3 regions of the Isoptericola sp. 178 genome follow, and region 3 is predicted to be linked to each of the others. Evidence: predicted binding sites of a transcription regulator. Region 3 holds the regulator's gene; each other region holds the start of a gene.
What was found. The regulator HrcA, encoded in region 3, represses chaperone genes, less so after heat shock. The targets are predictions, from matches to a motif close to TTNGCACTCGNNNNNNNCGAGTGCNAA.
Positions count from the first base shown of each region.

Region 1 (7,688 bases), on a different contig from region 3:
CGGACGGCGTCAGCGGGTGGCCGGCGTGCAGCTCGGCCACCAGGGAGCGCACCACGGCCTCGAGCCCGGTCTGGCCACCGCCGTGCGCCGCGGCCACGGCGCGCTGGCGCTGGTAGGAGGCGCCGTGGCGGACGATGTCCCGGATCCGGTCGAGCTCCGGGGCGCAGCCGAGACGTTCGGCCACGGGGGCCAGCTCCTCGAGCAGCCGGGGCAGCGCGTCGGTGAGGAGCTCCTCGTTCCCGTCGGCGTCCAGGATGATGATGGCGTCCATGCCGTACCGGGCCGCGCGCCACTTGTTCTCGTGCACGTACCAGCGGGGCATCGTGGGCAGCGGCCGGCCCTCGTCGAGCAGCGTGGAGAAGTGCTCGACCAGGCAGTGCACCAGGGCCGCGAGCGAGGCCAGCTCGGTCACGTTGGACGTGCCGTCGCAGATGCGGACCTCGACGGTGCCGAAGTGCGGGGCGGGCCGCACGTCCCACCGGACCTCGGTGAAGTCGTCGATGACGCCGGTCTTGAGCATGTCGGCGGTGTACCGCTCCAGCTCGCTCCACTCGGTGAACTGGTAGGGCAGCCCCGCCGTCGGCAGCTGCTGGAACAGCAGCGCACGCATCGAGGCGTAGCCGGTGTCGGCGGCGTCCCAGTACGGCGACGACGCCGAGAGCGCCTGCAGGTGCGCGACGTGGACCAGCAGCGAGCGCAGGATGGGCAGCACCTTGGCCCGGTCCTCGACGCCGACGTGCATGTGCACGCCGTAGACCACCTGCTGGCGGCCCCAGACCTGGGCGCGGTCGACCACGGTGGCGTACCGCTCCTTGTCGGTCACCTGCTGCTGCGACCAGGGCGCGAAGGGGTGGGTGCCGGCACCCATGAGCTCGGCCCGCATGGGGCGGATGACCTCCTGGACCCGGGCGAGCCCGTTCTCGAGGTCGGCGATCGCCCCGGGGACGGTGGCGCACACGTCCGAGACGATCTCCACGGTGTTGCGCAGGAACTCGGGCTTGACGTGCCGGGCCCGCGCGTCGGGGCCGAGCTCGGCCATGACGGCAGGGGCCACCTGGCGCAGGATGCCGGAGTCGGCGTCGACGAGCGCCAGCTCCCACTCGAGGCCGACGCTCGATCGCCGGGAGGGCTGGAACTCCAGGACCATGCAGCCATGCTTCCACGCGTGGTGGCGGTGCACCACGGGGCCGGGATCAGCCCCCCAGCGGCTCCACCACGAGGACGTGCTGACGCCCGGCGACGCGGGTCAGCACCAGCGTGGCCTCGGCGTCCCCCCGGAGGGAGAGCTGGGCCCGCAGCTGCTCGGGGGTCACGGCGGTGCCGCGTTTCTTCACGGTCAGCCGGCCGACGCCCCGTTCGCGCAGGTAGGCCTTGAGCCGTTTGAGGTTGAACGGCATGACGTCCAGCACCCGGTAGCCGGTGGCCAGCGGCGCGGTGCCCGGGGGAGGCGCCGCCGCCGGGGCGTCGGTGGTGACGTAGGCGATGGTCCGGTCCACCAGCCGGCCGTCGAGCTCGGCGGCGGCGTGCGCGACGAGCCCGGCGCGGACCACGGCCCCGTCCGGCTCGTACAGGTACGAGCCGACCGCCCCGACGTCGGGGGCGAGGTCGACGCCCTCGGCGCCGGGACGCACGAGCCGCGAGACGGTGCCGCCGTCCTCGGTGCGCAGGATCAGGGCCGAGCGTCCGGGGCCGTCGGGCGCGAGCGGCCCGAACCACAGGCCGGCCTCGACGACGTCGCCGTCCACGGAGACCCACTGGGTCTCGGCGTCCTCGGGCAGGCCCTGATGGCCGATGCCGGGGCCGACCTTGATGCCGACGGCGGGGACCTGGTCCCGCAGCCCCCACACGGCGTCCAGCGGCGGGGCCCAGGCCGACGGGTCGAACACGCGCCGGCCGCCGCGCGTCCGGCGGGCCGGGTCGGCGTACACCCCGTCGACGCCCTCGGCGACCAGGTCCAGCGCCAGCCCGTCCCCGTGGCGGACCTCGGCCTCGGGAAAGGCTCGCAGGTTCACGGTCGCCAGCGCGGCGGTGACCTCGTCGACGTCGGTGGCCAGCACCTGCAGGCCCACGCCCGCGAAGGCGAGGGCGTCGGCGCCGAGACCGCAGGTCAGGTCGGCGACCTTGTGCACCTCCGCGGCCAGGTACCGGCGGGCGTGCACGGCGGCGACGGTCAGCCGGGTCGCCTGCTCCAGCCCGTCCGGCGTGAACAGCATCCCGTCGGCGAACGGGCCGAGCTTGGCCCGGGCACGGGCGCGGAGCCGGGACTGCGTGAGGGCCGCGGCCGCGAGGTCCGGATCGACACCCTCGGCGCGCATCCGCGTCGCCAGGGCCATGGCCTGCGACTCCTCGTACGGGGGGAGGTCGTTGAGCAGGGTCCAGCCCTCGGGGCTGAGAAGCTTGCTGAGCGAGGCCACGTCCATCTGTCCATGCTCTCAGGCCGTCCCGACGGGACCGCTTCTGGCACTCGACTTGTCAGAGTGCTAAGGGCTGCCTAGATTTGGTCCCAGCGCACGCGCTGTGCCGGCACCCGCGACGACGGACAGCGGCCGGGCGCGACCCAGTCAACGCTAGTCATCGCGAACAAGGAGGTCCGACGTGTCGGTCCCCATCAAGCCGCTCGAGGACCGGATCGTCGTCAAGGCCGTCGAGGCCGAGACCACGACCGCTTCCGGCCTGGTCATCCCGGACACCGCCAAGGAGAAGCCCCAGGAGGGCGAGGTCCTGGCCGTGGGTGACGGCCGCTTCAACGACAAGGGCGAGCGCGTCCCGGTCGACGTGAAGGTCGGCGACAAGGTCATCTACAGCAAGTTCGGCGGCACCGAGGTCAAGTACGCCGGGGAGGACTACCTGGTCCTGTCCGCGCGCGACATCCTCGCCGTCGTCGTCGGCTGACGCCGCGACGCCGGGCGGGAGCCCTGGCCTGACGGCCAGGTCCCCCTCCCCGCACGAGAGCCCCGCACCGATCCGGTGCGGGGCTCTCGTCGTCTGCTCGGACGGGGGCGCGGGCGAGGGGGTGCGACCGGCCGTCGACCGAGGTCGGTTCAGCTCGCCTTCTTGTGCTCGCGGTCGCGACCGCTGAGGATCGCCGACCGCTCGTCCTCGCTCAGGCCGCCCCAGACGCCGTACGGCTCCCGGACCCGCAGCGACTGCTCGCGGCACTCCATCATCACCGGGCAGCTGCGGCAGATCGCCTTGGCGGCCTCCGCGCGTCGTCGGCGGGTGGATCCGCGCTCACCCTCGGGGTGGAAGAAGAGGGTGTCGTCCGCGTCACGGCACGACCCCTGGTACTGCCACTCCCACAACTCCATAACCGGTCCTGGCAACCGCGAGATCTCCGTCATGGCGAACAACCTACAAGTTGTGCAGAAGTTGTTCAAGTAGCAGGTCGACCCGATTGAAGTGGGTGTGGGTGAAAAGGGGTGACCAGGGCCTGAACCGCTTGCTATCGCTTCATGACCAGGTTCGATGATCGATTCGGACTCAAGGTGAGACGGGCCACCCGGCGCGGTGGCGGTCCCGGGAACCCCTGGGCAGAATCGACGCATGACCCGTTCGCGACCCGTCCAGGATGCCGGGGCTACGCGTCCGTCCGGCCCCGGGCTCGCGGTCGCGGCCGTCGCGCGGCGCCTCGGCGTGGCCCCCGCCACGCTGCGCACGTGGGACCGCCGTTACGGTCTCGGCCCCTCGGACCGCACGGCCGGCTCCCACCGGCGCTACACCCCCGAGGACGTCGCCCGGCTGCTCGTCATGCGACGGCTCACGCTCGAGGGCGTCGCCCCGGTCGACGCCGCCCAGGCCGCCCTCGAGGCGGACGTCGACGAGCTCGAGGAGGCCCGTCGGTCCGCGCCGCCGAGCCCGCCCGAGGACGCGGCCGCCGACGAGGCCGAGGAGTCCGCGGACTCGGCGGACTCCGCCGCCCGAGCAGGGCGGGCCCACCTGCGGGCGCTGCCCGGTGGCGGCCAGGGAGGCCGCGGCGCCGGCGCGCAGCAGGGGCAGCAGGCGTCCGGCAGGGTCTCCGCCGTGGTGGACGCGGCGCTCGCCTACGACCAGGCGCGGTGCGACGACCTGGTGCGCATCCCGCCGCACGGCGACCCCGCCGCCTGGTGGGCGCAGCTGCTCGAACCGGCGTGGAGCCGCGTGGCCGAGCGGACCGTGCTGGCCGGGCCCGGCGCCGTCCCCGAGATCGTCCTCGCGACGGCCGCGCTGCAGGCGCTGCGATCCTTCACCGAGGCCTTCGAGCAGTCCGTGGTCCAGAACGGCGGGCCGCCGGCCAACCACCCCAGCCGGATGCGCAACATCGTGCTCATCTTCGCGGGTCCCGACGAGACCGTGCCGCTGTCCGCGCACGCCCTCGCCGCCGCGCTGACGGCCAAGGGCAAGACGGCGCGGATCGTCACCGGGCCGGCCAGTGCCCGGCGGTCCCTGGAGCTGGTCACGATGGTGCGGCCCGCCGCGCTGGTCCTGGCCACCGGGCAGCGTCGACCGGACCTCGACGTCGTGCACGCCGTGCACGACGGGTTCCCCGAGCTGCCGATCTTCGTCGGGCTGCGACGGGACGACGCCGCCAGCGAGCTGCCGCTGGCCGCCCAGGTCCAGCGCGTGCGCTCCTTCACCGGCCTGCTGCACGAGGTCCTGGCGGTCATCGGCGCCTGACCCGGCCGGCCGGCCGGGGCGTCGGCGGGAGGCGCCGCGGTGTGACGGAGACCGCGGCTGACCCCTCCGTGCGCGCCGTAGACTCGGGACATGACGGAGACGACCTCGCCCGCCCACGATCCGTTCGGCTTCCTGGGGCTGACCTATGACGACGTCCTCCTGCTGCCCGGCTACTCGGACCTGGCGCCCTCGGACATCGACACCACCTCGCGCCTGACGCGGGAGATCTCGCTACGGACCCCGCTCGTCTCCGCCGCGATGGACACGGTGACCGAGTCCCGGATGGCCATCGCGATGGCCCGGCAGGGCGGTCTGGGCGTGCTGCACCGCAACCTCTCGATCGAGGACCAGGCGTACCAGGTGGACCTGGTCAAGCGGACGCAGACGGGGATCATCTCGAACCCCGTGACGATCGGTCCGGACGCCACCCTGGAGCAGCTCGACCAGCGGGCGGGGGAGTACCGGGTCTCCGGGTTCCCCGTGCTGGACGAGGCCGGCCGTCTCGTCGGCATCGTCACGAACCGCGACCTGCGCTTCACCCCGGTGGCCGAGTGGGCGGAGACGACCGTCGCCGACGTCATGACCCGGCAGCCGTTGATCACCGGCGACGCCGGCATCTCCCGCGAGGACGCCACCGCCCTGCTGCGCAAGCACAAGCTCGAGCGGCTCCCGCTGGTCGACGACGACGGACGCCTCGCCGGCCTCATCACGGTCAAGGACTTCGTCAAGTCCGAGCAGTTCCCCAACGCCTCCAAGGACTCCCAGGGCCGGCTCCTCGTCGGTGCCGCCATCGGCTACTTCGGTGACGCGTGGCAGCGGGCCACGACGCTCATCGACGCCGGTGTCGACGTGCTCGTCGCGGACACGGCCCACGGCAACGTCCGCATGCTCATCGACATGGTGCGCGCGCTGAAGTCCGACCCGGCGACGCGCCACGTCCAGGTCATCGGCGGGAACGTGGCCACCCAGGACGGGGCCCAGGCGTTCGTCGACGCCGGCGCGGACGCCGTCAAGGTCGGCGTCGGCCCCGGGTCGATCTGCACCACCCGCGTGGTGACCGGCGTCGGCGTCCCGCAGATCACGGCGATCCACGAGGCGTCGCGGGCCGCGCGCCCGGCCGGGGTCCCGGTCATCGCCGACGGCGGCATGCGTCACTCGGGCGAGATCGGCAAGGCCCTCGTGGCCGGCGCCGAGACGGTCATGCTCGGGTCGATGCTCGCCGGCACGGAGGAGTCGCCCGGCGAGACCATCCTCATCAACGGCAAGCAGTTCAAGGCCTACCGGGGCATGGGCTCGATGGGCGCGATGTCCTCGCGCGGCAAGAAGTCCTACTCGAAGGACCGCTACTTCCAGGCGGAGGTCACGAGCGACGACATGATCGTGCCCGAGGGTGTCGAGGGCCAGGTGCCCTACAAGGGCACGCTCGGGACCGTGGCCCACCAGCTCGTCGGCGGGCTGCACCAGACGATGTTCTACGTCGGTGCGCGCACCGTGCCGGAGCTGCAGGAGAAGGGCAAGTTCGTGCGGATCACCTCGGCCTCGCTGGCGGAGTCCCACCCGCACGACATCAAGATGACCGTCGAGGCGCCGAACTACAAGGTCGGCTGACCTCGCCCGGCGGCGCGGCCGCCGTCCGGTCAGCCGGCGGCGCGCGGTGTGGTGGGCCAGGACGTGGACGCGCCGGGTCCCGGCAGACCCTTGCGGTCGCGCCAGGCGTTGAAGTTCTCCGCCCACGAGCGGTGGGCGTCGCGCTGCGCCGCGTGCAGGGCGTCGAGCGCCACCGAGCGCAGGTCGGGGAACCGCAGCACCTGCGCGTCCAGCACGTCGAGGGTGGCCAGCACGTCCACGTCGGCGCTGTGCAGCTCGCCGTCGCCGACCACGCCGTAGAGCTCGCACAGGTCGCCCAGCCGACGCTTCCCCCGGCGGTACCGGTCCTGCCACCGGTCGATCACGAGCGGGTCCAGCACGGGGGCGACGGGCCGTCCGAGCCGCTCCGGCAGGGTCGGCAGGCCGTGGCGCGCCAGCTCGGCGTCGAGCAGCGTCAGGTCGAACGCGGCGTTGTAGGCCACGACCGGGACGTCCTCGCGCAGGTGCGTGGTGAGCAGCGCGGCGATCTCCTCGAGCGCCTCGGCCGGGGCGACGCCGTGCGCGCGGGCGTGCTCGGTCGTCACCCCGTGGATCGCCGCCGCCTCCTCGGGGATCTCGACCCCGGGGTCGATCAGCCAGGTGCGGACCTCGGTCGTCAGCGGCGTGCGGAGCACGACGGCCGCCGTGACGACGCGGTCCTGGTGCACGTCGACGCCGGTCGTCTCGGTGTCGAACCCGAGCAGCGGCCCGACGGTCCAGCCGGCGTCGTCCATGTCGATCCCCTCTCGTGTCCTCACGTCGGTGACGATGCCACGGGCCACCGACACGGCGGCCGGTAGGCTGACCCGTGTGAGCAACGAGATCGAGATCGGACGTGGCAAGCGCGGGCGTCGCGCCTTCTCCTTCGACGACGTGGCGGTGGTCCCCTCGCGCCGGACGCGCGACCCGCGGGACGTCTCCACCGGGTGGCAGATCGACGCCTACCACTTCGACCTGCCGATCGTGGCGGCGCCGATGGACTCGGTGATGAGCCCGGCCACCGCGGTCGCGCTGGGCAACCTGGGTGGTCTGGGGGTGCTCGACCTCGAGGGCCTGTGGACCCGCTACGACGACCCGGCCCCGCTCCTGGCGGAGATCCGTGCGCTGCCCGCCGCGGAGGCGACGCGGCGCATGCAGGAGATCTACGCCGAGCCGATCAAGTCGGAGCTCATCACCCAGCGGCTCAAGGAGATCCGCGCCGCGGGGGTCACCGTGGCCGGCGCGCTGTCGCCGCAGCGGATCCAGGAGCACTACCAGACCGTGCTCGACGCCGGGGTGGACCTGTTCGTCATCCGGGGCACCACCGTCTCGGCCGAGCACGTCTCGACCAGCGCCGAGCCGCTCAACCTCAAGCGGTTCATCTACGAGCTCGACGTGCCCGTCGTGGTCGGCGGCGCGGCCAGCTACAC
Region 1 is NZ_JAUQYN010000001.1:221,687-229,374, reverse strand. Features, by position in the region: gene Q6349_RS00930 (glutamate--cysteine ligase) at 1-1,147, opposite strand, end outside; gene Q6349_RS00925 (class I SAM-dependent methyltransferase) at 1,194-2,420, opposite strand; gene groES (co-chaperone GroES) at 2,596-2,892, shown strand; gene Q6349_RS00915 (WhiB family transcriptional regulator) at 3,042-3,341, opposite strand; gene Q6349_RS00910 (MerR family transcriptional regulator) at 3,544-4,653, shown strand; gene guaB (IMP dehydrogenase) at 4,744-6,261, shown strand; gene Q6349_RS00900 (exonuclease domain-containing protein) at 6,291-7,013, opposite strand; gene Q6349_RS00895 (GuaB3 family IMP dehydrogenase-related protein) at 7,090-7,688, shown strand, end outside.
Region 1: a site for HrcA is predicted at 2,458-2,484, ahead of groES (co-chaperone GroES). Genes of this name have one in related genera too.

Region 2 (7,688 bases), on a different contig from region 3:
CGCCACCATGCCGCCGGAGGCGCGGGACCACGAGCCACCGACGGCGCTCGACGGCGGCGCCGACGGCCTCGACGTGCTGCGGCGGGTGCTGGGGCAGGCCCCGCGGTGGCTGGCACCGCGCGGCGTGCTGCTGTTCGAGATCGCGGCGCGGCAGTGGCCGGCAGCGCGGGGGACCGTCGTCGCCGCGGGGCTGAGGGCCGAGCGGGTATGGGACGAGGACCGGGACGCTACCGTGGTGGTCGCTAGGCGCGAGCGCGGCGACGGCGGACCAGGGTGACCACGACCGGGCCGACCACGGCCACGGCGGCGGCGACGCCGGCCGCGACCGCCACCGTCTGGTCGGTCAGCGGCCCCGTCGTCCGCCCGACGGCGATCCAGGCGAGACCCCAGCCGATCGCGAGGCCGACGGGGACGACCACGGCCGGACGGACGGCGCCGTACCGGGCGACCGCGAGCGCCAGCACGGCGCCCACCGCCACGAGCGCGACACCCCACCCGGTGGCGCCCAGGCCCAGCTCGCCGACGTCCGCCGCCTTCAGGGCCGCGGCGGTGTTGGCCAGCGTCGCCACGGAGACCCAGCCGAGGTAGAGGCCGACGGTGACGTCGGTGACGACGGCGTCGAGCACGCGGGGGGCGGGGGTCCGCACGAGACGCACGAGCACCAGGGACAGCACGGCGACGAGACCGGCGATGACGGCGACGCTGGCCCACAGCCAGCCGGCCTGCACGACGCCGATCCAGGCGGCGTTGAGCAGCATGGAGACGAGGATCCACCACGCCACGGACCGCAGACGGGGGTCGGCCGCGCGACCGGGCAGCGCCTGGACGACGGCGAACAGCACCAGACCGGTGTAGATCACCGACCAGATCGAGAACGCCGGGGTGTCGGGCGCCAGGACCGTCGCGTCGGCGGACAGCGCACCGTCCGCCGCCTCCTGGATCGGCTGGCCGCCGAACGCGCCGGAGCCGACGGCGGCACCGAGGATGGCGAGGAGCGCGCCGACGGCGACCACGACCTGCCGGACGCGGTCCCGGGCGGTGGCGGGGCGCTGGGGTGTGTCCTGAAGCGTCGTCATGCCCTCAGCATGCCAAACCTCAGCATGCTGAGCATCTCGACCGGCCTGCCGGCGCTACGCCCGGGTGCGGGGCTGCCGGTCGACCCACGCGGCCAGCGGCACCCGCGGCCCGGTGTAGAACGGGACCTCCTCGCGCACGTGGAGCCGCGCCTCGGTGGCCCGCAGGTCCCGCATCAGGTCGACGATGCGGTCCAGGGCGTCCGCCTCGAACGGCAGCAGCCACTCGTAGTCGCTCAGCGCGAACGTGCTCATCGTGTTGGCCCGCACGTCCTTGTACCCCGCGGCGGCGATGCCGTGGTCGCGCAGCATCGTGCGGCGCTCGGCCTCCGGGAGCAGGTACCACTCGTAGGACCGCACGAACGGGTACACGCACAGGTAGTCGCGCGGGGCCTCACCGGCCAGGAAGGCCGGGACGTGCCCCTTGTTGAACTCCGCGGCCCGGTGCAGGGCCACCACGGACCACACCGGCGTCAGCACGGCACCCAGGCGCGAGGCGCGCAGCCGCTGGTAGGCGCCCTGGACCGACTCGACCGTGGGGCCGTGCACCCAGACCATGAGGTCCGCGTCCGCACGCAGCCCGGCGACGTCGTAGACGCCGCGCACGACGACGTCACCGTCGGCGCGGGAGGGGTCACGGTCGGCCTCGCCAGCGCCGCCCCACAGGGCGTCCTCGGCCTCGGCGGCGAGCGCGGCACGCTCGGCGTCGTCCGCCGGCACCGGCCCCGCGAGCGAGAACACCGAGATCATCGCGTAGCGGATGGACTCGTTGATCGCGGCGGTGTCGACGGCCTCGCCCGTGTCGGCGTGGATGTGCTGGTCGCTCACGGATGCTCCTCCAGGATCGCTCGGTCGCTCAGCGGTTGACGTCGCGCGAGCACAGCGCCGGGACGCCGCTGGGCTCACCGTCGCGGCGCAGGCAGCAGTCGACCTCGCAGACGGACCGGAACGGGGGCAGCGTCCCGACGGTCGCCTCGTCGACGTCCTCGCCGCGGGCCTTGGCCGCCCGCTCGAGCAGCAGGTCCACCAGCCCGGCCACGAAGGCGGGCCGCGTCCCCACGGTGCCGGCGCGCACGGCCGTCATCCCGAGCTCGGTGGCGGTCTCCATCGCCTCGGTGTCGAGGTCGTAGGCGACCTCCATGTGGTCCGAGATGAAGCCGATCGGCGCCATGACGACGTCGCGCAGGCCCTCGCCGGCACGCTCGGTCAGCAGGTCGTTGACGTCCGGCTCGAGCCACGGCTGGGTCGGCGGGCCGGACCGCGAGCAGTAGGCCAGCTCCCACGAGACCTCGTGGCCGCGCGCCTCGGCGACCCGGGCGGCGATGACGGCGGCGACGTCCAGGTGCTGGGTGGAGTAGGTGGCCTGCGAGATGCGGGACGCCGCCTCCATCGTGTCCGGGATGGAGTGCGTGACGAACACGAGCTTCGCGTCCGCGGGCGAGCCGCCCTTCTCCTCCAGCGCGGCGTAGCCGTCGAGGACGGCCTCGACGTTGGCCTGCACGAAGCCGGGGTGGTTGAAGTACGACCGGATCTTGTCGAACTGGACGCCCGTCGACCCGTTCTCGTCGAGCTGACCGCGCTGCTGCAGCGTCACGGCCAGGTCCTCGCGGTACTGCCGGCAGCCGGAGTAGCTCGAGTAGGCCGAGGTGACGAGCGCGACCGCGCGCTCGGCACCGAGCGCCTCGAGCTCGGTGACGGCGTCGTCGGTGTACGGCTCCCAGTTGCGGTTGCCCCAGACGACCGGCAGCTCGATCCCGCGCGCGGCCAGCTCGGCCTCGATCGCGGCCTTGAGCGCGAGGTTCTGGTCGTTGATCGGGCTCTTGCCGCCGAACGCGTAGTAGTGCTCGCCGACCTCCTCCAGCCGGGAGTCGGGGATCCCCTTGCCCGCGGTGACGTTGCGGAGGAACGGGACGACGTCCTCCGGCTTGTTCGGGCCGCCGAAGGAGAACAGCAGCAGCGCGTCGTACGGGGTGGGATCGGCCGTCGGCCGGGGGGTCGTCGACATGGTCCCATCATCCACCGAGCCCAGGGGTGCTCCGGACCGGCTCGCCGCCGCCCCGCCGTGACATTGAACGGACAGGACGTCATCTTCGACCCCGCGCCGACCCGGACGTGCGCGGGTACTCTCGACGGACCCGGTCCGGACCGTGAGCGAGGAGGCCCCGTGACGAGCACCCGCACCGCCTCCGCGCCGGGCCGGACGGGACCCGCGCGACCCCCCGCCACGGTGGGCCAGGTGCGCACCACCGTGCAGGCGGAGGAGCTCGCCGCCCGCCTCCAGCACCCCGACCGCACCTGGCCCGTCGTGGTCGTCTCCACCCCGCAGGACCGGGGCCGCCCCTTCGTCGACGCGGACCGCGTGCTCGACGACGTCCAGGGCCTGGCCGAGGTCGTCGTGATCCACGCGGGCGACCCGTCGTGGGCCTTCTCGCACGGCATGCCGGACGCCACCCAGGTCTACGGCGGCGCCTCCCGGGTCTACCCGGTGGGCGTCGGCTGGGTGCACGACGTCGCCCGCTCGCCGCTGTGGATCGCGTACGACGCCGCCGAGGGCACGCGGGTGCACGACCGGCTCGTGCAGGACGCCCTGACGGCGGCCACGCGCGCCGGCCTCGTCACCGTGAGCCTGCTGCCGACCGCTCCCGCCGCGACCAGCGGCACGGTGCTCGGTCTCGTCGGCACGCGCGCCCTGGTGCAGACCGCCGACGGCGCGACGGCGCAGGTGGCCCAGGAGCTGACGCTGCCCGTCGTGCCGATCGACCGCCTCCTGGCGCCGGGCATGGCGGTGCACGGCGTGCTGGACGCCGGGACGCGGCGTCTGGACGTGCGCGGCATGCTGCCCGACCCCGTCGCCCAGACCTCGCGCGTGCTGGCCGCCTACCCGGCCGGCGCCGTCGTGCCGGCGCAGGTGCACCGCGTGGAGGCCGACGAGGTCACCCTCGCCCTCGCACCGGCGGTGGCCGTGCGCGTGCACCGCGAGCACGCCAGCCGGGGCGACGACGACCTGCGCGACCTCTTCACCGTGGGCGAGGTGGTCGCGGCCCGCATGCAGCCACCCCGCCCCGTACCCGGTCCTGCCGGCGGCCACCGGCAGCCGGCGCTGCGTCTCGACGACGTCGACGACACCGCCGGCGTGCTGCCCGCGATCAGCCTGCTCGACGGCGGACCGCCCTGGCTCCCGGCGCCGACCGTGCCCCCGGACGAGGATCTCGGCCCGGAGCCGACGACGGTCCCCGAGCCGCCCCCTGCTGCCCGCCCGACGCCCGGCCCCGGCCCGCGCCGCGCCGTGCCGCCACCGGGGCGGTCCTCCGCGCCGGTGCCCGCCGCCTCGACGTCCTGCCCGGACGACAGCACCGAGGTGGACGCCTCCCCGCCCGGCGAGCGCAAGGCCCTGGTCCGGCAGCTCGAGCGGTCCGTGCACGAGTACCGTGCCCGGGCGCACCTCGCCGAGCGGGAGAACGTCGAGCTGCGCGCCGCGGTCAGGACGCTCGAGGTCGAGGTCGCGGGCCTGCGCGACCTGGCGCGCGAGCAGCGGGACCACCTCGACCGGATGCACCGCGACGCCGAGCGGTACAAGGCGCGGATCCGGTCCGCGCGCAAGCAACGTGCCGGGGAACCGGCCACCGCGGCGGTACCCGACCGGCTCTTCACGGACCCGGAGGACCAGCTCCGCCACGACGTCTACCGCGCCTGGGCCGAGCTGATCGGGCCCGACGAGAAGGTCGACCACCCGTTGCCCGACTACGACGTCGGTCCCCGGTTCTGCGACTCGCTCGCGGGACCGGGGCGTGGCTTCGAGGACCGTGTGCACCGGGCGATCGTCATGGTGCTGACCGGCCGGGCCCACGACGTCGCGGGCTACGAGCTGCACCGCCTGCGACGCGGGGACGGTGGCAGCGACCCGTACCGGGTCCGCGAGTCGGACGGCGCCCAGGCGATGCGCCTGTCGTTGCAGGTCAGCGCACCCCAGGCGCGCCGGCTGCACTACTGGCAGCTGCCCGGCGGCGGGGTCGAGCTGTCCCGGGTCGTGCTGCACGACGACGTCGCGCCCTGATCCCGGATCGTTCGCTCACGGCGAACATCCGACGCTGGCACTCTCGGGTCGAGAGTGCTAATTCTGAGGGTGTAGCCAGGTGACGCCGGACGGACCGGCGCACCCGTCGCGGATCGAGGTCGCGGGTGCGGCCTCGCCGAGGAGGTGATGCGCGATGGCTACGTACTGGGACCCGTTCCAGGAGATGGACCGGCTCTTCGGCTCCTTCCCCCTCACGGCGCGGAACGTCTCGGCCATGCCGATGGACCTGTTCCGCGAGGACGACCACTTCGTCCTGGCCGCCGACCTGCCCGGGATCGACCCCGGCAGCATCGACGTCTCGGTCGAGGACCGCACGCTGACCGTCCGGGCCGAGCGGACCGGACGCTCCGGCGAGGGCCAGTGGCTGCTCCGCGAGCGCCCGGCCGGCACCGTGGCACGTCAGATCACGCTCGGGCGCGGGCTGGCGCTCGACCACATCTCGGCCTCCTACGCCGACGGCGTGCTGACGCTGACCATCCCGGTCGCCGAGGAGGCCAAGCCGCGGCGCATCGAGGTGTCGCACCGCTCCGAACCCCACACCATCGAGGCCGGCGGCTGATCGTCGCGCCAGGCCGCGGGCGGCGGTCGCCGGGACGCGGCGTCCCGGCGACCGCCGCCGTCACGTCCGGACCGACGACCCGCCGGAGCGCCACGCGGTCACCTGCAGCAGGTTCGTGACGGAGGCCGCGACCTCGGACAGCCTCGTCGCCGTCCGCGGGATCAGGTGCTCCAGGTCGACGGGACCGGGAGCGACCGAGAAGGCCGCCGCGATCCCGGCGGCCCGGGTCTGCTCGGCCGGCAGCAGCACCTGACCCGCGACGACGACCACGGGCGGGCGGGCCGGGGACACGGCGGCCAGGCGCGCCACGCCGTCGGCCACCTTGCCGCGCACGGACTGGGAGTCGAACGAGCCCTCCCCGGTGATCACGAGCGCGGCGTCGGACAGCGCGGCCGGCAGGCCCACCGCCTCGGCGACGAGCAGCGCCCCCGGCTCCAGCGCGGCGCCCAGGACGGCGGCCAGCCCCGCCGGGACGCCCCCGGCGGCCCCGGCCCCGGGCAGCTCGTGGACGCGGACGGCGGTCTCCCGCTCGAGGAGGTTCGCCCACCGGGTCAGCGCCTCGTCGAGGAAGGCCACCTCACCCGGGCCCGCCCCCTTCTGCGGGGCGAAGACCGCCGCGGCACCGTGCTCGCCCAGCAGCGGGTTCGTGACGTCCACGGCCAGCCGCCAGCGCACCTCGCGGGCGCGCGGGTGCAGCCCGGACAGGTCGATCGCGGCCGCCCGGGCCAGGCCCTCGCCGCCGTCGGGGACCACCCGCCCCTCGCCGTCGAGCAGCCGGGCGCCCAGCCCGGTCAGGATCCCGGCGCCGCCGTCGGTCGAGGCGGAACCACCCAGGCACACGAGCACCTCGTGCACCCCGGCGTCCAGGACGGCCGCGGCGACGTCACCCGTCCCGCGCGTGCTCGCGTGCAGGGGCTGGAGCGGCTCGTCGCTCACCCGGGGCAGCCCGCTGGCCTCGGCCAGCTCGACCACCCCGATCAGCCCGTCCGGGGAGACGGTCCACCGCGCCACGGTGGGGCGACCGATCGCGTCGACGGTCTCCACCGTGCGCACGGCCGACTGCCAGGAGGCCACGAGGGCGTCCAGCGTGCCCTCCCCGCCGTCGGCCATGGCGAGCGAGGTCACCCTGGCTTCCGGAGCGGCGGCCAGCACGCCGTCTCGCAGGGCGACGGCGACCTCGGTGGCGTCCAGCGTCCCCTTGAACGCGTCGGGCGCCAGCACCACGTGCGGTCGCTCGGCGGGAGGGAGCGGGTCGGCGGGTGTCGACGGTGTCACCCGGCGAGAATATCGACCCTGGTCAACCGTGAGGGGTCCAGTCGGGGATGTCGGCCTGCGCGGTCCGCAGCTTCGTCAGCAACCGCACGAGCTCGGCCTGCTCCTCGGCGTCCAGGGCACCTCCGACGTACTGGTCCATCGCCCGCACGTGCCGCGCACCCACCCGGCGCTGCAGCCGGCGGCCCGCGTCCGTGAGCCCGACCAGCGTCCCGCGCGCGTCGTCCTCGGGCACCGACCGGCACAGCAGCCCCCGGGCCTCGAGCCGCTCGACCATCCGCGACAGGGACGACTGGGCCAGCAGCACGTTCTCGTTGAGCTGCCGCAGGCGCATCGTGCCGTCGTCCGAGCGGGACAGGGTGAACAGGACGTCGTACTCGCGCAGCGAGAGCTCGACCCAGACCTCGTCGGCCTGGAACCGCCGCATCAGGGTGACCTGGGCGCGGAACAGCGCCTCCCAGGTCTCCGCCGCCCGCCGGGCCGACCCGGGCACCGCGTGCGTCGTCATCGTGTCCGACCTCCAGTCCCGGCGCCGGGGCCGGTTCGCGTCCTCACCGCCCCAGTCTGCGCTCACGGCGGGAGAAGTCGCGCAGCGCACGCAGGAAATCCACCCGGCGGAAGTCGGGCCAGTAGGCCTCGCAGAACGACAGCTCGCTGTGCGCGCTCTGCCACATGAGGAAACCGCCGACGCGCAGCTCGCCCGAGGTGC
Region 2 is NZ_JAUQYN010000002.1:253,199-260,886, reverse strand. Features, by position in the region: gene Q6349_RS05820 (putative protein N(5)-glutamine methyltransferase) at 1-277, shown strand, start outside; gene Q6349_RS05815 (tryptophan-rich sensory protein) at 243-1,076, opposite strand; gene hemQ (hydrogen peroxide-dependent heme synthase) at 1,131-1,901, opposite strand; gene Q6349_RS05805 (ferrochelatase) at 1,930-3,078, opposite strand; gene Q6349_RS05800 (hypothetical protein) at 3,238-5,127, shown strand; gene Q6349_RS05795 (Hsp20/alpha crystallin family protein) at 5,282-5,707, shown strand; gene Q6349_RS05790 (glycerate kinase) at 5,768-6,982, opposite strand; gene Q6349_RS05785 (MarR family winged helix-turn-helix transcriptional regulator) at 7,005-7,487, opposite strand; gene Q6349_RS05780 (isoprenyl transferase) at 7,531-7,688, opposite strand, start outside.
Region 2: a site for HrcA is predicted at 5,162-5,188, ahead of Q6349_RS05795 (Hsp20/alpha crystallin family protein). Genes of this name have one in related genera too.

Region 3 (7,688 bases):
CGTGGTCGACGAAGACCGGTGCGCTCACGACGTCGCGCCTAGCGCCCGGCGAACTTGTCCCGCAGCCGCGAGAACACGCCCGGGTGGGCCGCGGCCAGCCGCGGGTCGGGGCGTTCCTCGCCGCGCAGGTTCGCCAGCCGGCGCAGCAGCTCGGTCTGCTCCTCGTCGAGGGAGGTCGGCACCTGGACCTCGACGTGGACGTTGAGGTCGCCGCGACCGTTGCCGTGCAGGTGCCCCACGCCGAGGCCCTTGAGGGTGACGATCTCGCCGGGCTGGATGCCCGGACGCAGGTCGATCTCCTGCTGGCCGTCGAGGGTGGACAGCTCGAGCACGGTGCCCAGCGCGGCCGCGGTCATCGGCACCGGCAGGGTGCAGTGCAGGTCGTCGCCGCGGCGCACGAACGTGTCGTGGGCCTTCTCCCGGATCTCGACGTACAGGTCGCCCGCCGGACCACCGCCCGGCCCGACCTCGCCCTGGGCGGCGAGCTTGATCCGGGTCCCGGTGTCCACGCCCGCGGGGACGTTGACCGTCAGCGAGCGACGCGAGCGCACCCGGCCCTCGCCGGAGCACTCCGCGCAGGGCTCGGGGATGATCGTGCCGAAGCCCTGGCAGGCCGCGCAGGGCGCCGTCGTCATGACCTGGCCGAGGAACGACCGGGCCACGCGCTGGACGTTGCCCTGGCCGTGGCAGACCTCGCAGGTCCGCACGTCGGTCCCGGGCCGGCACCCGTTGCCGCCGCAGGTGCCGCACACCACGGCGGTGTCGACCTGCAGCTCGCGCTTGCCGCCGAACGTGGCCTCGGAGAGGTCGATGTCCATGCGCACCAGCGCGTCCTGGCCGCGCCGGGCCCGCGGCACGGGACCGCTGGCCTGACCGCCGCCGAAGAACGTCTCGAAGATGTCCTGGAAGCCGAAGCCCTGGCCGAAGCCGGCTCCGGCGCCGCCGCCGGGTGCGCTCGGGTCGACGCCCAGGTCGTACTGCTCGCGCTTCTCGCGGTTCGACAGCACCTCGTAGGCCCGGGCGACGTCCTTGAACCTCTCCTCGCCCTCGGCACCCGCGACGTCGGGGTGGAGCTCGCGCGCCATGCGGCGGTAGGCCTTCTTGATCTGCTCGGGAGTGGCGTCACGCTCGACGCCGAGGATCTCGTAGTAGTCGGTCACAGGTCTCTCTTCGGTGACGTGGAGAAAGTCTGGTCAGGGATACCGGTGGTCAGTTCGGCAGCACGCGGGACAGGTAGCGTGCCACGGCGCGGACCGAGGCGATGGTGCCCGGGTAGTCCATGCGGGTGGGGCCGATGGACCCGAGGGAGGCGACGGTGTCGCCGTCGCTACCGTAACCGGAGGCGACGACGGAGGTCTCGGTGAGACCGTCGAGCCGGTTCTCGTGCCCGATCCGCACCCCGACCCCGTCGGTCGCCATCTCGGTGAGGAGCCCGAGCAGCACCACCTGCTCCTCGAGCGCCTCGAGGACGGGGCTCAGCCCCTGCTCGAACGTGGCGCCGGACCGGGCCAGGTTGGCCGTGCCGGCCAGCACGATCCGCTCCTCGCCCTCCTCGCCCAGCGTCTCGACGACGAGGTCCGCCACGGCCTGGGCCACGCCGCTGAGGCGCGGGCCCACGGACTCGACCACGCCGGCGAACACGCCGGTCAGGTCGGCGAGGCGCTTGCCGGCGGCGGCCGCGTTGAACCGGGCCCGCAGCTCGCCGAGGGTGCCCTCGTCGAGGTCCGTGCCGGCATCGGTCCCGTCCGGTCGCACCGGCAGCTCGCAGTAGCGCTGCTCGACGCGGCCGGTGTCGGTGATGACCACGACGAGGATCCGGGAGTCCGCCACGGGCACGAGCTCGAGGTGGCGCAGGCCCGACCGCCGCAGCGACGGGTACTGCACCACGGCGACCTGTCCGGTGAGCTGGGCGATCAGCCGCCCGGCACGGGTCAGGACGTCGTCGAGGTCGATCGCCTCGGACAGGAAGGTCTCGATGGCCCGCTTCTGGGGCACGTTGAGCGGGCGCACCTCCGCGAGCCGGTCGACGAACACCCGGTACCCGGCGTCCGTGGGCACCCGGCCGGCCGACGTGTGCGGCTGGGCGATGTACCCGGCGTCCTCCAGGGCGGCCATGTCGTTGCGGATCGTGGCCGGGGAGACACCGAGACGGTGACGCTCGGTGAGCATGCGCGACCCGACGGGTTCGCGCGTGGTGACGTAGTCCTCGACGATGGCGCGCAGCACCTCGAGCCGACGTTCCTCGCTCACTTCTCGACCTCCCCTCGCTCGGCGCCCCGGGGGGTTTAGCACTCTCCAGGGCTGAGTGCCATCTTACGCGGTTCGTGCGACGGTCCGGCGTCACCCGCCGTCACCGGTGAGGTACGTCATGCCCGCCCCCCGTCGCCGGGCCCCGTCCCCGGGTGCTGTCGGCGCTCGTCCGCCCGCGGCACCGCCGGACCGGGGCGGTCCGCCCCGCCCGAGGCGTGCCGCCCCGGAGGCTGGCAGCATGTCCCCATGAGGGTCAGCCAGGTCCCCCTGGTCGGGCGCCGGCCCGAGCTCGCCGCGCTGCGCGAGGCCCTCGACGGTGCCACGCACGGCGCGGGGCGATGCCTCGTCGTGGCCGGTGAGGCCGGGATCGGCAAGACGCGTCTCGTCGAGGAGCTCCTCGACGGCGTCGACACCGGCACGACCCTCGTGGCCCGGGGCCAGTGCGCCGACTCCGGCGCGGGCCCCGTGCCCTACGCCGGGCTCGACGGCGTGCTGCGGGACCTGGTCGGCGCGCTCGGTGAGGAGGCGGTGCTGGACGCCGCCGGCCCCGCGGCGGACGCCCTCGGCGTGATCCTGCCCCGGCTGGTGACCGTGCGGCCCGGCGTCGACGGCGGCCGCGTACCGGAGGTGCTCACCGACCTGCTGACGACGGTCTGCGCCCGCCGGACGGTCGTGGTCGTCGTCGAGGACCTGCACTGGTCCGACGACGTCACGCGGACCACCGTCGCGCGGCTCGCCCGCGCCGCCCCGTCCACCCACCTGCTCGTGCTGGTCACCTACCGCAGCGACGACGTCGGCCGGCGCCACCCGCTGCGCACCACCCTGGCCGAGCTCGACCGGGCTCGGCTCGCCGAACGGGTCGAGGTGCCGCGCCTCGCCGACCCGGAGGTCGTCGAGCTCGCACGCGCCGTGCTCCCCGACGCACCGGCCGGCGCGGACCGGACCGGCGCCGGGGGCCTGGGCGAGCTGGTCGAGCGTGCCGAGGGCGTGCCCTTCTACGTCGAGGAGCTCGCCTGCTGCTACGACGGTGACATCCCCGTCTCGCTGCGTGACGTCCTGCTGCTGCGCTACGCGGGCCTGTCGGAGGCGGCGCAGGCGTTCTGCCGGGTGGTCGCCGCCGGCGGGGTCCGCGCCGGCCGTGACGTGCTGGCCGCCGTCCTGGGCGACGAGGCGCTCGAGCGGGCCGAACCCGCTGCGCGCGAGGCCGTCGACGCCCTGGTCCTGCAGGCCGACCCCGACGGCTACGGGTTCCGTCACGCCCTGATGCAGGAGGCCGTCGAGGCGGAGCTGCTGCCCACCGAGCGGCGGCGGCTGCACGCGGCCTACGCCGAGGCGCTGGCCACCGGTCCGGCCACCGTGCCGCGGCTGGTCGAGCAGGCCGACCACTGGTGGCACGCCCGTGTGCCGGACCGCGCCCTGGCCGCCGCCGTGACCGGCCTGGACGCCGCCGCGAACGACGTCGCCCCGGCGGCTGCCGTCCGGCTCGGGGAACGGGCTCTCGAGCTGTGGGACACCGTGCCGGACGCGGCGGACGTCACCGGGACCACGCACCACGACCTGCTCGTGCGCGTCGCCGAGGCCGAGACCGTCGCGACCCACGTCGACCGGGCCCTGGCGCTGGCGCGTCAGGCGTTGGACGAGTGGCCGGCCGACGACCCCGCGGGCCGGGCCCGCACCCTCGGGCTCGTGGCGGTGCAGCAGCTGCGCGCGGGCGACGTCGCGGGCCTGGACCGGACCCGGGAGGCGCTCGCGGCGGCACCGCAGGACGACCTCGGGACGCTCGCCGGGCTGCTGCGCCTGGACGCCCGCGCCAAGATGCTCGCCGGCCGCTTCCAGGAGGCGGTCGCGGCCGCCGGGCGCGGCTACGAGGCCGCGACGGCCGCGGGCGACCGCTCCACCGCCGCGCTGCTGCTGAACACCAGCGGTCTCGCCCGGCTGAGCGCGGGCGACCCGGGCGGCCTCGACGAGCTCGAGGAGTCCCGCCGCCTCTCCGGGGACGACTGGGCCGGGCGGGCCCACTACTTCACCAACCTCTCCGACCACCAGCTCCGGCTCGGCCGGTTCGCCGAGGCGCTGCGGACCGCCTCGGCCGGTGCCGAGGTCGGCCGCGCCGGGGGATCCGGCTGGAGCAGCCGCGCGATGCTGGAGGGCAACGTCGCCGAGGCCCTCATCGGGCTCGGCCGCTGGGAGGAGGCCGACGCCTGGTACCGGCGGGCCACGAACGAGGTCTCGCCGAGCGCCTGGGCCGTCTACCTGGCCGAACGATGGACGTGGCTCACGCTGTGGCGCGGGGACGTCGAGACCGCCCAGGCGATGGGGCGACGCCACCGGGCCGTGTGGCTGCGGTTCGCCGAGGTGGAGATGCAGGTCCGGGGTCGGGCCCCGGCCACGCTGGCCGAGCTGGCCCTCGCGCGCGACGACGTCGACGACGCGCTCGACCTGGTCCGCCACGCCGCCGACCCCGGTCGGCTGTCCGGGGCGTACGCCCTGACGGTGCTGGCGGTCGCCGCCCGGGTGCTCGCCCGGGCCCGCGCGACCGGCCGGGCGGTCGACGTCGGACCGTACGAGGAGGCCCTGGCCGCCGCCGCCTTCTGGCCGACCCACCGGTTGTGGGCGACGGTGTTCGCCGCCGAGCTGGGCCGGACACCGTGGCCCGAGGTCAGCGCGTTCGGTCCCGACGACGGCGCCCCGGCGCACCTGCGCCCCTACGCCCTCGTGCGCGAGGGCGAGCACCGGCTCGCGGCAGGTGACAAGGCTCGCGCGCGCGAGCTGCTCGGTGACGCCGCGGAGGCCGCGCGCGACGTCGGTGCCGGCTCCCTGCTGGCCCGGGCGACCTCGCTGCTGCACGACGCGGGACTCGCGGCACCGACCCGGCGCCGGCCGGCCGAGGCCGGCGCCGACCCGCTGACCGACCGGGAGCGCCAGGTGCTGGAGCTGGTCGCCGAGGGACTGACGAACGGGCAGATCGCCGAGCGGCTGTTCATCTCCCGCAAGACGGCGTCGGTGCACGTCTCGGCCATCCTGCGCAAGCTCGGTGTCACGAGCCGGACCGAGGCCGCCGTCGTGGCCCGGTCCGCGGCGCACCCCGCCTGACCCTCCGGGTACCTCAGACGGGCGCCGCCCCGGGCCGGGGGGTACCTCAGGCCTGTCGAGCGACGCGCCGGCGAAGACCGGTCGGATGCCCGATCCACGCCCCTACCTCAGGGACCGAACCTGGAGTCATCGCGAGCCACCCCGGCCCGCCGACCAAGGAGGGTCACCATGTCCCCGGAGCAGTTCCACCAGATGTACCGCCTGCAGGAGGCCGAGGTCGTCCGCGAGGCCGAGCACCGCCGTCAGGCGGCCGAGCGCGGCCAGCGGACGGCACCGGCGCACCGCCGGCACCCCGCCACGGCTCCGCGCCCCCGCGTGCTGGTGGCCCTCGACCGCCTGCGCATGGCCCGGGCCCGTGCGGTCCGCGCAGCCTGAGGCGTACCGCCCCGGGGGCTGGCAGCATGACTCCATGAGGGTCAGCCGGGTCCCGCTGATCGGCCGCGAGAGCGAGCTCGCGACGTTGCGTGGCCTCCTCGACGAGGCCGCGCACGGCGACGGCCAGTGCGTGATCGTGGGTGGCGAGGCCGGGATCGGCAAGACGCGCCTCGTCGAGGAGCTCCTCGACGGGTCCGCTGCCGACCCGGCCTTCGTCCTGCGGGGCCAGTGCGCCGACTCCGGCGCCGGTCCCGTGCCCTACGCCGGGCTCGCGGGTCTGCTGCGGGACGCCGTCGCCGCGCTGGGGGCCGAGGCCACGCTGGAGGCCGCCGGACCGGCGGCGGACGCCCTCGGCGTCGTGCTCCCCGAGCTGGTCGAGGTCCGGGCGGACGGGGAGGCCGGACGCCTCCCGGAGGCCTTCGCCGCACTGCTCACCACGCTCGCCGGGCGACGGCCCGTCGTGGTCGTGATCGAGGACCTGCACTGGTCCGACGACGCCACCCGCGGCTGCCTGGCCCGCCTCGCGCGCACCGCCCCGGGCCGCCGGCTGCTGGTGGTGGTCACGTACCGCAGCGACGACGTCGGACGGACCCACCCCCTGCGGACCCTGCTCGCGGAGATCGAGCGGGCCCGGCTCGCCACCCGGATCGAGGTCCCGCGGCTCGCCGCCCACGACGTCGTCGCCCTGTTCCGGGCGCACCTCGACGCCGGAGCCGTCGACCTCGAGGAGGTCGTCGACCGCAGCCAGGGTGTGCCGTTCTACGTCGAGGAGCTCGCCACCGGGGTCGGCGTCACCCTGCCGGACTCGGTGCGCGACCTGATGCTCCTGCGGTACTCACGCCTCGGCCGCCAGGCGCAGGAGTTCTGCCGCACCGTGGCCGCCGCCGGGCAGAGCGTCGGGCACGAGCTGCTCGCCGCGGCGCTCGGCGACGAGGCCGTCCGGGAGACCGAGCCCGCCGCCCGCGAGGCCGTCGAGGCCGGGGTCCTCGTCGTCGACGCCGACGGCTACCGGTTCCGGCACGCCCTCATGCAGGAGGCCGTGGCCACCGAGCTGCTGCCCAGCGAGAGCCGACGCCTGCACACCGCCTACGCCCGCGCCCTGGAGACCCGGCCGGCCACCATCGCCCGCCTCGCGGAGATCGCGGACCACTGGTGGCGTGCCCGCGTGCCGGACCGGGCGCTCGCCGCGTGCGTGGCGGGCCAGGCCGCGGCCGGCGAGTACGCGGCGACGTCCACGGCCGTCGCCCTGGGCGAGCGGGCGCTCGAGCTGTGGGACCTGGTCGCGGACCCCGAGGGGGTCACGGGCACCACCCACGCCGAGCTCATGCGACGGGTGGCCTGGGCCCTGCACGTCGGGTCCCAGGCCGAGCGTGCGCTCGCGCTCGCCCGCCAGGCCCTCGCCGAGTGGCCGCCGGACGACCCGGCCGGCCGCGTCTCCGCCTACGTGACGCTGTCGACGGCCGCCGAGGTCACCGGGTCCGACGAGGGCCGGCGCCTGCTCGACCACGCCCTGGAGGAGATCCCGGACGACGACGTCGCCGGGCGCGCCGCCCTGCTCACCGAGTCCGCCCGGGGCGCGATGATGGAAGGGCACGAGGAGCGGGCCATCGAGCTCGCCAACCAGGGTCTGGCCGCCGCCGAGGAGGCCGGGGACCGCAGGCTGCAGGCGCGCTGCTACAACATCCGGGCGGTCAGCCGCGTGGTCACCGGCGACCTGGACGGGCTCGAGGACTTCGCCCTCGACCGTGAGCTCGCCGGCGACGACTGGGACGCGCTGATGAAGCACTTCGTCAACGCCTCCGAGGCCACCCTGCGCGTCGGCAGGGCGCACCGGGCGCTGGAGATCGCCGAGGAGGGCGCCACCCGGGCGCGCGAGCGCGGCACCGGGATCGGGATGCGGTCGCGCATCGAGGGCAACGGCATCGAGGCCTTGATCGACCTCGGCCGCTGGGACGAGGCGGCCGCCTGGT
Region 3 is NZ_JAUQYN010000003.1:654,384-662,071, forward strand. Features, by position in the region: gene Q6349_RS12265 (16S rRNA (uracil(1498)-N(3))-methyltransferase) at 1-28, opposite strand, end outside; gene dnaJ (molecular chaperone DnaJ) at 39-1,160, opposite strand; gene hrcA (heat-inducible transcriptional repressor HrcA) at 1,210-2,250, opposite strand; gene Q6349_RS12280 (LuxR family transcriptional regulator) at 2,497-5,343, shown strand; gene Q6349_RS12285 (hypothetical protein) at 5,512-5,718, shown strand; gene Q6349_RS12290 (AAA family ATPase) at 5,753-7,688, shown strand, end outside.